Regions from separate parts of the Rhizobium sp. P1_E6 genome, predicted to be linked through region 1. Evidence: predicted binding sites of a transcription regulator. Region 1 holds the regulator's gene; each other region holds the start of a gene.
What was found. Region 1 encodes PhoB, which activates phosphate uptake and scavenging genes when phosphate is short. Its sites were predicted from a motif close to TGTCATNNANCTGTCAT; they were not measured.
Positions count from the first base shown of each region.

Region 2: AC1D35_RS00130 (BtaA family protein) is a predicted target of PhoB. The motif match lies at 1,648-1,664, and genes of this name have one in related genera.
Region 3: AC1D35_RS22565 (UDP-2,3-diacylglucosamine diphosphatase) is a predicted target of PhoB. The motif match lies at 2,155-2,171, and genes of this name have one in related genera.

Region 1 is NZ_JBFUBG010000006.1:11,483-15,658, reverse strand. Features, by position in the region: gene AC1D35_RS05485 (alpha/beta fold hydrolase) at 1-211, opposite strand, end outside; gene AC1D35_RS05480 (LysR family transcriptional regulator) at 591-1,514, shown strand; gene phoB (phosphate regulon transcriptional regulator PhoB) at 1,793-2,476, opposite strand; gene phoU (phosphate signaling complex protein PhoU) at 2,608-3,321, opposite strand; gene pstB (phosphate ABC transporter ATP-binding protein PstB) at 3,366-4,176, opposite strand, start outside.
Region 2 is NZ_JBFUBG010000001.1:27,287-31,462, reverse strand. Features, by position in the region: gene AC1D35_RS00140 (transglycosylase SLT domain-containing protein) at 1-80, shown strand, start outside; gene AC1D35_RS00135 (serine hydrolase domain-containing protein) at 118-1,512, opposite strand; gene AC1D35_RS00130 (BtaA family protein) at 1,709-2,953, shown strand; gene AC1D35_RS00125 (class I SAM-dependent methyltransferase) at 2,968-3,621, shown strand; gene AC1D35_RS00120 (glycoside hydrolase family 25 protein) at 3,742-4,176, shown strand, end outside.
Region 3 is NZ_JBFUBG010000054.1:19,823-23,998, forward strand. Features, by position in the region: gene AC1D35_RS22560 (MFS transporter) at 1-1,076, opposite strand, end outside; gene AC1D35_RS22565 (UDP-2,3-diacylglucosamine diphosphatase) at 1,276-2,088, opposite strand; gene AC1D35_RS22570 (NADP-dependent malic enzyme) at 2,384-4,176, shown strand, end outside.

The DNA.
Region 1 (4,176 bases):
CCATATCGTTGCCGGTGCCGGGCTGGTCGGACCGGCCGTGGCCGCGCCGGTCGTGGGCGATCACCCGATACCCCTGATGAAGGAAGTATGTCATCTGGGCGTCCCAGTCGTCCGCTGTCAGCGGCCAGCCGTGGCTGAAAACGATCGGTTGGCCCGAGCCCCAGTCCTTGTAGAAGATGTTTACGCCGTCCGTGGTCGTGATTGTAGGCATCGCGTCGCTCCATCTGCGCTGTTAAACATTCATTGGAAGATAATAAATCACTAAATAAAGCCATCCATCCACGCGCTATTGCAATAGCCGACGCAAGATTGCCACGCATGCCTCATCTTTCGAGGCCCAGGCACATGATCCGACACAAGAATTGGTCAGTCTCACATAATGTAGGTCAGCGCCGATAATTGCGGGTCACGACAGGTAGGCTTTTAGACATTTAGCTTTCCTTCTCTGACTGGACACAGTTGACTGCGAAATACTTCCGATGAAGCATTCGACTATGTCCCTAGATTGCGGCGTTAATTAAATCCCCCTTTTATCAAGGACAAATACCTTGTACGTTCGAGCTATGCCTTAAAGGCATAGCGGGGACGCGATGGAACTCAGGCATTTGCGCTATTTTATTGCTGTTGCGGAAGAGGGAAGCTTACTGACCGCAGCCGAGCGGCGGCTACACACTTCCCAGCCCTCACTCAGCAGGCAAATTCGCGATCTGGAAACCGAAGTCGGTGTAAAACTGCTGGAACGGCAGCCGCGCGGCGTGACGCTCACCGCCGCCGGTAAAGTGTTTCTTGATCACGCGCGGCTGGCGTTGTTGCAAGTCGAGGCGGCTGCGGAAGGGGCCCGGCGGGCAGAGCAGCCGCAAAAGCAGTCGTTCACTATCGGTTTTCTCGCAGGGCAAGAGGTCGTGTGGCTACCCCATGCACTGCGCATTATTCGTGAGGAAGCGCCGGAGGTTGAAATCATATTGTCCAGTCAGTCTTCCCCGGACCTTGCTCTGGCACTGATGCGAGGCAAGCTGGACGTCGCTTTCCTTCGCCCCGAGACGCAGAGTGTTGGTGTGTCGTTCAAGTTTTTAGCCAAGGAGCCACTGATCGCCGTGCTGCCGGCTGACCATCGCTTGACGTCGCAGAAAAAGATCCGGCCACAGGATCTTGCCCGCGAAACTTACGTCAGTTCGGCTAGAATTTCTCCGGTCTTGCAATCCGTGATCCAGGAGTACGCGTCGAACRTTGGGATCACACTCAAGGCAGAGTACGAAGGTGAAGGCCTACCATCAGCAATGTCGCTCGTCGTGTCTACAGGTGGAATAACGCTTATTCCGCTTTATGCGCAAAATATGCTGACGCCAAATGTCGTTGCCAGAGCACTTGAGGGTGTGCCTCCGACAATTGATCTCACCTTAGGATACAACGATTCAAATTCCTCACCTTTGCTCCGCCGATTTTTGTCTCGTTCTGATGAACTAGTCGCCAACGTACAAAATCAGAGCATCATCCGCTATGCTGAAGTTCCATAGCAGAGCTCACGCTCATCTTGGTGACGGCTTCGATTGGCTAGCGCCAGCAAGCCGACAGTCCCCTTCCGGCCCCAAATCAGTCGATGCTCAAGGCTCAGAGAATGTTCGCAATCGGCGCATAGCAGATGTCCCCGTCATCGCTTGAGCCCTCGCGATGCAAGGGGCATGTCGGTCAAGGCGTCAGCAAGCCAACGTCTACTCTTAAAAAGCCCACCCGAACAAACAAACGGGCCGCCCGGTTACCCAGACGACCCGTTCGTGACCTCCGATCACTCGGATCAGGCTTCCATGGAATATCCCGCGCCGCGGACGGTGCGGATGACATCCTGCATGTTGGAGAAATTCAGCGCCTTGCGCAGGCGGCCGACATGGACGTCGACGGTGCGTTCATCCACGTAGATATCGTGACCCCAGACGCCATCGAGAAGCTGCGAGCGGGAGAAGACCCTGCCCGGCGACGACATCAGGAATTCCAAGAGGCGGAATTCGGTCGGGCCGAGGCGGACTTCGCGGCTCTTGCGATGGACGCGATGGGTTTCGCGATCGAGCTCGATATCACCACACTTCAAAACGGTGGAGAGAACCTCCGGACGGGCGCGTCGCAGCATCGCCTTGACGCGGGCAACGAGTTCCGGCGTGGAGAAGGGCTTGACGACATAGTCATCCGCGCCGGTCGAGAGACCGCGAACGCGCTCGCTCTCTTCGCCGCGTGCCGTCAGCATGATGATCGGCAGACGCTCGGTTTCCGGCCGCATGCGCAGCCGGCGGCAGAGCTCGATGCCGGAAACGCCCGGCAGCATCCAGTCAAGGATGAGCAGGTCCGGGGTGCGCTCCTGAAGCCGGATTTCGGCCTCGTCGCCACGGAGGATCGTATCCACCTCGAAACCTTCAGCCTCGAGATTGTAGCGGAGAAGCACGCTGAGTGCCTCTTCATCTTCAACAACTGCAACTCTTGGGATCATGCGTGTCAGTCTCCTAATGCATGATCCTTAAACCGGGGGTGATTTAAGCAAGGGACCATGCAGGAACTCGGAATTGGCTGCGACCCTTGCGCGCCCCAGCGCGGGGCGCGCACGCAATCGGCAGGTCCAGATTACTCCGTCACCGCACCAACGGTATTGGAGCTGTCGTCCTTCGGACGCTCGCCCTCCGGCTGGGCGCCGGTTGCCATGTAGTAGATCGTCTCGGCGATGTTGGTTGCATGGTCGCCGATGCGCTCGATGTTCTTGGCGCAGAAGAGAAGATGCGTGCAGCTCGTGATGTTGCGCGGATCTTCCATCATGTAGGTCAGGAGTTCGCGGAACAGCGAAGTGTACATCGCGTCGATCTCGTCGTCGCGTTCGCGGATCGCATTCGCCTTGTCAGCTGAACGATTGGTGTAGACGTCGAGCACTTCCTTGAGCTGGACGAGCGCCAGTTCGGAGAGATGCTCGAGGCCGCGGGCGAGCTTGCGCGGAACGCCGGTGCTCTGCACCGCGATGACGCGCTTTGCCGTGTTCTTGCCGAGATCGCCGACGCGCTCGAGGTCGGCGGCGATGCGGATCGAACCCATGATCTCGCGAAGGTCGGAGGCCATCGGCTGGCGACGGGCGATCGTGACGATCGCCTTGTCGTTGATCTCGCGCTCGGCGTGATCGAGGATCACATCGTCGGAAATGACCTTCTGAGCAAGCGCGGTATCGCCGTTGACGAGCGCGCGGACAGCGTCGCCGCCCATCTGTTCGGCAAGACCACCCATCTCGGAAATGCGCCGGGACAGGAATTTCAGATCGTCATCGTAAGCAGAGAAAATATGTGTTGATGCCATGGGGCTTTGTCCTCGAAAATCGGGAAGGCTTCACATCGCCAAAATCAGCCGAAGCGACCCATGATGTAGTCCTGGGTACGCGGATCGTCCGGGTTGGTGAACATCTTGTCGGTATCGTTCTCCTCGACCAGGTTGCCGAGGTGGAACATAGCCGTGCGCTGCGATACGCGAGCGGCCTGCTGCATGGAATGCGTCACGATGACGATCGTGTAGTTTTCACGCAGCTCGTGGATCAGCTCTTCGACCTTGGCAGTTGCGATCGGGTCGAGCGCCGAGCAGGGCTCGTCCATCAGGATGACTTCCGGGCTGACGGCAACGGCGCGTGCGATGYACAGACGCTGCTGCTGACCGCCGGAAAGGCCGGTGCCGGATTCATGCACGCGATCCTTGACCTCATTCCAGAGGCCGGCGCGCTGCAGGCTCGTCTCGACAATCTGGTCGAGGTCGGCCTTGGACTTGGCAAGGCCATGGATGCGCGGACCGTAAGAAACGTTTTCATAGATCGTCTTCGGGAACGGGTTCGGCTTCTGGAAGACCATGCCGACGCGGGCGCGAAGTTCGACGACGTCGATGTCGGGATCGTAGATGTCGTCGCTATCGAGCGTGATCTTGCCGGTGACGCGGCAGCCGTCGATCGTGTCGTTCATGCGGTTCAGCGACCGCAGGAAGGTGGACTTGCCGCAGCCCGAGGGGCCGATCAGGGCGGTCACGGTGTTTTCGCGGACGTTCAGATTGACATCGAAAAGCGCACGCTTCTCGCCGTAATAAACGGAGACATCCTGACCGATCATCTTATACGGGACGTTGCTCATTTTCTGGTCCAGCGCCTTCTCGACTGCGGCTTCCGTCAACATG
Region 2 (4,176 bases), on a different contig from region 1:
CCGTTCGTCTCTATGCCCGCGGCTATTATTACGACGCCAAGCGCAAGGGCATGACTGACATCGCCCAAGGCAATTACTGATATCAACGACCGATACCAGACATCTCGGTGACGACGTTCAGCCGGCTTTTGCCGACTGAAGCGTATTGAGAATTTCCTTCAGCACGACCTGCGGCCTGTAGCGCAGCCAGCTCGGCGTCAATCCCATGCGGACGAAGACGAGATTGGCTGACGGCACGATCGCGACCGCCTGGCCGTCATGACCCTGCAGCCAGAACGTGTCCTGCGGCAGCCCGAACTCGGCGCTCGTGCCGCCGCCGCCCGGTCCCGCAAGCCACGCTTGGCCTTGCGTATATTTGCCGCCGGAACTTGATGTCGGCGTCCGCATCATCGCTACGAATCCCTCCGGCAGAAGCCTCTGCCCGTTCCATACGCCATCCTGCAGCAGGAATTGGCCGAAGCGCGCCCAGTCATGTCCCGTCGCATAGAGATAGGAGCTGCCGGCAAATGTGCCGCGCTCATCGGCCTCGAAAACGGCGCTCGTCATTCCGAGCGGACCGAATAGCGCATCGCGCGGATAGTCGAAGGCCGCGCGCGGATCGCCGACCTTGTTCATCCAGATGCGAGACAGGAGCAAGGCCGTGCCACTCGAATAATGGAAATCCGTGCCCGGAGCAGCCATGAGAGACGCATTCGCCGGCAGGGAAACCATATCAGGATCGAGATAGAGCATGCGCGTCACATCGGCGACGGCACCGTAATCCTCATTGAAGGCGAGCCCGCTTTCCATGCCCATCAGGTCGGAAAGCTTGATGTCGCCGCGCGTATCATTCGCCCATTGCGGCAAAAGATGTGTGTCGTCATAGGAGATCTTGCCTGACAGCATCAACCGGCCGATCAGCGCCGCGTTGACCGTCTTCGTCATCGACCAGCCGACGAGCGGCGTGCTGACGCTGAAGCCCGGCCCGTAGCTTTCAGCAATGATGTGGCCATCCTGCACGACGACCATCGCCCGCATCGCCGGCCCGGCAAGCTTGGCATCGGCCAGAAGCGCCGCGATTTTCGCATTTCCGGCCGCGGTATCGACGCCCTCGCCATCCGGCCAGACTGCGTCGTTTTCGCCCGCCCGCGGCGCCGGTACGAGCGGCGTAGCCTTGGAGGCGGCATCGAAATCACCGTCGGGCACGCTGGTGCAGCCGAAGGCGCCACGATAAAGCGCGTAGTTCGGCGCAAACAGGCCCATGAAGCGCGAGGTCACCCGCCCGGCGTCACGATCGACCTCGACGCGCATCAGCCGCAGCAGCGGGTTTCCAGGCGCCTGCACGTCGTCATAAAGCACGGCGTCGGGATCGCGGCCGGCGATGAAGACATTGGAACAGACGATCTTGGCGGCGTAGCCATTGCCCACTTTCAGAAGCTCCGGCGGGCTTAAGGAGAGCCACGCGGCTGCGCCTGTGACAGCGAGAATGACAAGCAGGCCCAAGCCCTTGACGATACGCGGAACAACTCGCATGCAATCCTCCACGGAACGGAGAGAAGCAGGAAACTTGGCTCACGGAAAGAGAGAAGCGAAAAGAAGCTCTTCAATCGACTTCAAATTTCGAGGAGGTCTTCACAGAGCTTCGCGGAAGCCTTGGCCCACAGGGCTCGTCATCAAACTGTAGCAGAGGCGCGTTACACGCCCTGAACGCTAAAAAGGTGACAGACTCATGTCGGAATTTGCACCGGATACCGGCTTCCGCAAGAACCGGAAACTCAAGGCAGCGCTTCTCCGCCACAAGGCTTTTTCCAAGGACGGCTTCTCCGAGCGACTCTTCGGCCTTCTCTTTTCCGGCCTCGTTTATCCGCAGATCTGGGAAGACCCTGATCTCGATATGCAGGCGATGGAGCTGAAGMCTAATCACCGTATCGTCACGATCGGTTCCGGTGGCTGCAACATGCTCGCCTACCTTTCCAAGGCGCCGGCTTCGATCGACGTGGTGGATCTCAATCCGCACCATATCGCGCTGAACAGGCTGAAGCTTGCCGCTTTCAAGAACCTGCCGAACCATACCGATCTCGTCCGTTTCCTGGCGATGCCGAACGAGAAATCGAACAGCCGGGTTTTCGACAGTGTCCTGTCGTCGAATCTTGATGAGACAACCCGCGCTTACTGGAACACCCGCAAGTTCGGCCGTCGTCGCGTCACCGTCTTTAATCGCAATATCTATGAAACCGGCCTGCTCGGCCGCTTCATCGGCGCCGCTCATCTGCTCGCCCGCCTGCACGGCGTGAAACTGCAGGAAATGACCAAGACCCGGTCGATCCGCGAGCAGCGCCAGTTCTTCGAAGACCAGATCGCTCCCCTCTTCGAAAAGCCCGTCGTACGCTGGATCACCAACCGCAAGAGCTCGCTCTTCGGTCTCGGCATCCCGCCACAGCAATATGACGAGCTGGCAAGCCTTGCCGCCGACAATTCCATCGCACCGGTTCTCAAGCACCGCCTCGAAAAGCTCGCCTGTCATTTCCCGATGCGCGACAACTATTTCGCCTGGCAGGCTTTCGCACGCCGCTATGCCGATGGCGAGGAAGGCCCGCTGCCGACCTATCTGAAGCCGGAGCATTACGAAGTGATCCGCGCCAATGTCGATCGTGTCAACGTCCATCACGCAAGCTTCACGGAGCTTCTGGCCGGCGAGCCCGCCGCCTCGCGCGACCGCTACATCCTGCTCGATGCACAGGACTGGATGACCGATCAGCAGCTCAACGATGTCTGGCGCGAGATCACCCGCACGGCGCGCGAAGGCGCCCGGGTGATTTTCCGCACGGCAGCCGAAAAGAGCATTATCGAAGGCCGCCTCGCCCCTGAAATTCGCGACCAGTGGCACTATTTCGAAGAGCAGTCGCGTGAGATGACCACCCAGGACCGTTCGGCGATTTACGGCGGTTTCCACATCTACGGGAAAAAGGCGTGAGCAAAGTCGACGAGATGACCGTCAAGAGCGAGGAACATGCCGACCTGATGGACGGCATGTATCGCTACCAGCGCCATTTCTACGACCTGACCCGCAAATACTATCTTCTCGGCCGCGACCGCACGATCCGCAATCTCGACGTTCCCGAGGGCGGCACGCTCTTGGAAGTCGGCTGCGGCACCGGCCGCAACATGGCCTTTGCCCACAAGCACTTCCCGACGGCGAAACTCTACGGTCTCGACATCTCCCAGGAAATGCTGATCTCGGCGCGCAAGACCTTTGCCACCAAGGCGACGATCCCTGACTTTCGCGTGGCGGACGCCACCGCCTACACGCCGCGCGAATTCGGCACTGTCGGGTTCGACCGCATCCTCATTTCCTATGCGCTTTCGATGATCCCGGATTGGGAACGCGCGGTGGATGCATCGATTGCCGCGCTCAATCCCGGCGGCGAGCTCCACATCGTCGATTTCGGCCAACAGGAAGGCCTGCCCGCCTGGTTCCGCAGCCTGCTGCAGGCCTGGCTCGCCAAATTCCATGTCACCCCACGCGCCAATCTGCGCGAGGTTCTGGAAGCGCAAGCTGCTGAAAATAACGCGAGATTGTCGTTCGAGGCGATCGGCGGCGGTTACGCCTGGCGGGCCGCGATTATCAGCAAGCGCTCATAATTCGCTTGTAAATAACCATTTTTTTACGTTGATATTAGAAAAGAGGGTTATACCCTCTGCTAGGCGCGTGTTTTCGAAGGTCAAGCTGTGGGGCAGATCCATCATCACGACGGAACATTCATGCGTCGGCTTCTGTTTTGCGTCCTGCCGCTTGCCCTGCTGCTCGCCGGTTGCAGCTCCACGGGTTACGATTATCTCGAAACCGCTTCCATAAAGCCGAAGATCCGCTTTCAGGATACCGATCCGCAGGATTTCGGCACCAAGCACCCGCAGCAAAATGCGGTCCACGGCATCGATATCTCCAAATGGCAGGGTGATATCGATTGGCAGACGGTGCGCAAATCCGGTGTCGCCTTCGCCTTCATCAAGGCAACCGAAGGCAAGGACAGGGTTGACTCGCGCTTTGACAAATACTGGCGCGAAGCAGCCGCTGCCGGCATTCCGCATGCGCCTTACCACTTCTATTACTTCTGCTCTTCCGCCGATGATCAGGCCGACTGGTTCATCCGCAACGTTCCCAGGGAATCCATGCGCCTGCCGCCGGTGCTGGATGTG
Region 3 (4,176 bases), on a different contig from region 1:
GACGCAATGGTCATCAGCCCCGAGGCCATGCCGATATAGAAGAAATAGGCGCCCTGGGCTGAAGCTTCCTGCGTCTCCTGCACCGTGGCGATGATGCGCCGCTGCACGCCGGTATGCACGAAGGCATAGGTGAAACCGTGCAGGCACTGCAGCGTGAAGAAGCCGAGAAAACTCGTCTCCGTCGGAAAGAACACCCAACGGCAGACGCTGACCGCACAGCCGAAGCGGATCAGCGTCCAGGCATTGAAGCGGCGGTTGAGGCGTCGGGAGAGGAAGAAGACCGTCACTTCCGAGGCAACGCCGGCACTCCAGAGAATGCCGACCTCTGTTCCCGAGAAGCCGAGATGGTGCCAGTAGATCGAGGAAAAGGCGTTGAGCAGCGCGTGGCTCGCCTGCTGGATCGAAACGCCGAGCAGCAGCAGGAGCAGATGCGGTTCCCTCAGCCCGCTGCCTGTCGTCGCCGGAAGGTTGATCGGCTGGCCGCGTCGCCGTGTCGGTCCGATGCGTGGACAGAAGATCGCCATGGCGATGGTCAAAATGAAGCCGAAGATCATGATTGGCAACACCATGCCGCCACCCCAGCGGCCGACCAGTTCGCCGCCGAGCATCGTCGAAACGATGAAGGCGATGGAACCCCAGACGCGCATCGAGCCATAATCCAGCCCCCAGCGGCGCACGCCTGATATCACGATGGATTCGACGACTGGCACATAGGGCGCGAAAGTGGCACCCTGCAGCGCAAAGACGATCAGCACCGACCAGAAGCTCGACGTCCAGTAGAGCGCCACCGCCGTCAGCAGCGATAGCGCCCCCGACCATAAGAGCACATGTGCGCGCTCCGGCATGCGGTCCGCAAAGACAGCCACGATCGGCGCGACGAGAACGCGCACGATCATCGGCACGGCCAGGATGGTGCCGATCTGATGATCGTTGAACTGGTGGGTCGAAAGCCAGACGGGGAAGAAGGGCAGGACGATACCGTTGACCAGCAGCGGCGCGRTGTAGCAAAGCGCGCTGAGCAGCCGGAAGCGCGGCGGCGCTCCCTCACCCGTCGAGGGATTTTGTGCGGGAATCATGATGGACCTGAAGGAAACTGTGCGTTGCCTAACACATCCAATCAAGCACGACTATGGCGAGAAATAGCCCAATCGAAACGATTAAAAAAAATAAACCAAAACGATTTAAAAAATAAATAGGGCCCGTCGCCAAGCGGCAACGGGCTAAATTCCTGGGTGTACCGGCAGAAAGCCCGCCGGCACGGTACGCGCGCAATATTCAGGCGGCCTGCGGGGCGAAATCACCCTCTTCAAGCAATTCGATGGAGGTCAGTGCCGGCACGTTGCTGGTCAGCGCGCGCCAGGTGATGAGTTCGAAAGTGCCGTCTTCATGCTCGACGATTGCCGTGCAGCTTTCGACCCAGTCGCCGGTGTTGATATAGCGGATGCCTTCCATATCCTCGATCACGGCGTGATGGATATGGCCACAGATGACGCCGTCGGCGCCGCTCTTGCGGGCTTCCTCGGCAACCACGCGCTGGAACTCGCCGATGAAATTGACGGCATGTTTCACCTGCAGCTTGGCCCAGGCCGAAAACGACCAGTAGGGCATGCCGAGACGGCGGCGGATCGCGGCAAGCACGATATTGATGCGGATCGCCGTGTCATAGGCCCAGTCGCCGAGATAGGCGAGCAGTCGGGCGTTGCGCACAACGACGTCGAATTCGTCGCCATGCAGGACGAGGTACTTCTTGCCGTCGGCGCCGTCATGGATGATGCGGTCGACGACTTCGATGCCGCCAAAATGTGTGCCCGGAAAGGCGCGCAGGAATTCGTCGTGATTGCCGGGGATATAAACGACGCGCGTACCCTTGCGCGCCTTGCGCAAGAGCTTCTGGACCACGTCGTTGCAGACCTGCGGCCAGTACCAGCTGCGCTTCAGGCGCCAGCCATCGATGATATCGCCGACGAGGTAGATCGTGTCAGCCTCGTGATACCTAAGGAAATCCAGCAGAAAATCTGCCTTCGCAGCCTTGGAGCCGAGATGCACATCGGAAATGAAGAGGGTGCGGAAGCGCCGGGGTTCCATCATGTCTATCACAAGCCTTTCCGCTCGTGTCCCATCGTTCTTCGTCTAGCCTTCCAAAATCAGACTCGTGTATCAGGAAGATGACAAAACGCAGGAAAGCCCTGCGAAGCCGATCAATCCACCGGTCAGAGCGTCCCTGGTGAAGTGCCGCAATCCGATCAGGGAAGGCTCTAATGTCAGCTCCCCTTTACCGTCCGGGTCAAAAAGTTCCCCTGCGGCCATTTCCGTACTGTCCAGGCCGGTCGATTGATGTATGGAGGAGTCTTCAAAAGACTTTGAAGGACGATTGGAAGCGGCGATGGATCACCAGGAAAAATCCCAGGAAAAAGCCAAGACGGAAACGAATCTGACGGGCGGCAGCCTCGACGAACAGGCGCTTTTCTTCCACCGCTATCCGCGCCCCGGCAAGCTGGAAATCCAGGCGACCAAGCCGCTCGGCAACCAGCGCGACCTGGCGCTCGCCTATTCTCCCGGAGTTGCCGCTCCCTGTCTCGCCATTCGTGACAATCCGGAACAGGCGGCCGACTACACGTCCCGCGCCAACCTCGTCGCCGTGATTTCGAACGGTACTGCCGTTCTCGGTCTCGGCAATATCGGCCCGCTTGCCTCCAAGCCGGTCATGGAAGGCAAAGCCGTTCTCTTCAAGAAATTCGCCGGCATCGACGTCTTCGATATCGAAGTGGATGCTGCAAGTGTCGAGCAGATGGTTTCCACCGTCGCTTCGCTGGAGCCGACCTTCGGCGGCATCAACCTCGAGGACATCAAGGCACCGGAATGCTTCCAGATCGAGAAGCAGCTGCGCGAGAAGATGAAGATCCCGGTCTTCCACGACGACCAGCATGGCACCGCGATCATCGTTGCCGCCGCGATCCTCAACGGGCTGGAACTCGCCGGTAAGAAGATCGACGAGGTCAAGATCGTCGCCTCCGGTGCCGGTGCGGCGGCACTTGCCTGTCTTAACCTGCTCGTGACGCTCGGCGCCAAGCGCGAAAACATCTGGGTCCACGATCTCGAAGGCCTCGTCTATGAAGGCCGCGTCGAGCTGATGGACGAGTGGAAGGCAATCTACGCCCAGAAGAGCGACACCCGCACGCTCGCCGACAATATCGGTGGCGCCGATGTCTTCCTCGGCCTGTCCGCTGCCGGCGTGCTGAAGCCGGAACTGCTTGCGCAGATGGCCGACAAGCCGCTGATCATGGCGCTCGCCAACCCGACGCCGGAGATCATGCCGGATCTCGCCCGCGCCGCGCGGCCCGATGCGATGATCTGCACCGGCCGGTCGGACTTCCCGAACCAAGTCAATAACGTCCTCTGCTTCCCCTATATTTTCAGGGGCGCGCTGGATTGTGGCGCCGAGACGATCAACGAGGAAATGAAGATGGCCGCCGTGCGCGCCATCGCGGCCCTCGCCCGCGAGGAGCCTTCGGACGTCGCCGCCCGCGCCTATTCCGGCGAAACCCCTATTTTCGGCCCTGACTATCTCATCCCCTCGCCCTTCGACCCGCGTCTCATCCTGCGCATCGCGCCTGCCGTCGCCAGGGCCGCTGCCGAAAGCGGTGTCGCGCGTCGCCCGATCGCCGATTTCGATGCCTATCTCGACCAGCTGAACCGCTTCGTCTTCCGCTCCGGCTTCATCATGAAGCCGATCTTTGCGGCCGCGAAGACGGCAGAGCGCAAGCGCGTCATCTTCTCCGAAGGCGAAGACGAGCGCGTGTTGCGCGCCGCCCAGGTGCTGCTTGAAGAAGGCATTGCCGAGCCGATCATCATCGGCCGTCCGCAGGTCATCGAAACGCGCCTGAAGCGCTACGGGTTGCGCATCCGCCCGCTACAGGATTTCGAGGTCATCAACCCCGAGGACGATCCGCGCTTCCGCGAATATGTCGATCTTTATCTGCAGCTGGTCGGCCGCCGCGGCGTCATCCCGGAAGCCGCCCGCACCATCGTGCGCACCAACACGACCGTCATCGGCGCCCTGGCGTTGAAGCGCGGTGAAGCGGATGCGCTGATCTGCGGCCTCGAAGGCCGTTACGAGAAACATCTGCGCGACGTGCGCCAGATCATCGGCAAACGTAAGGATGTCTGTGATTTCTC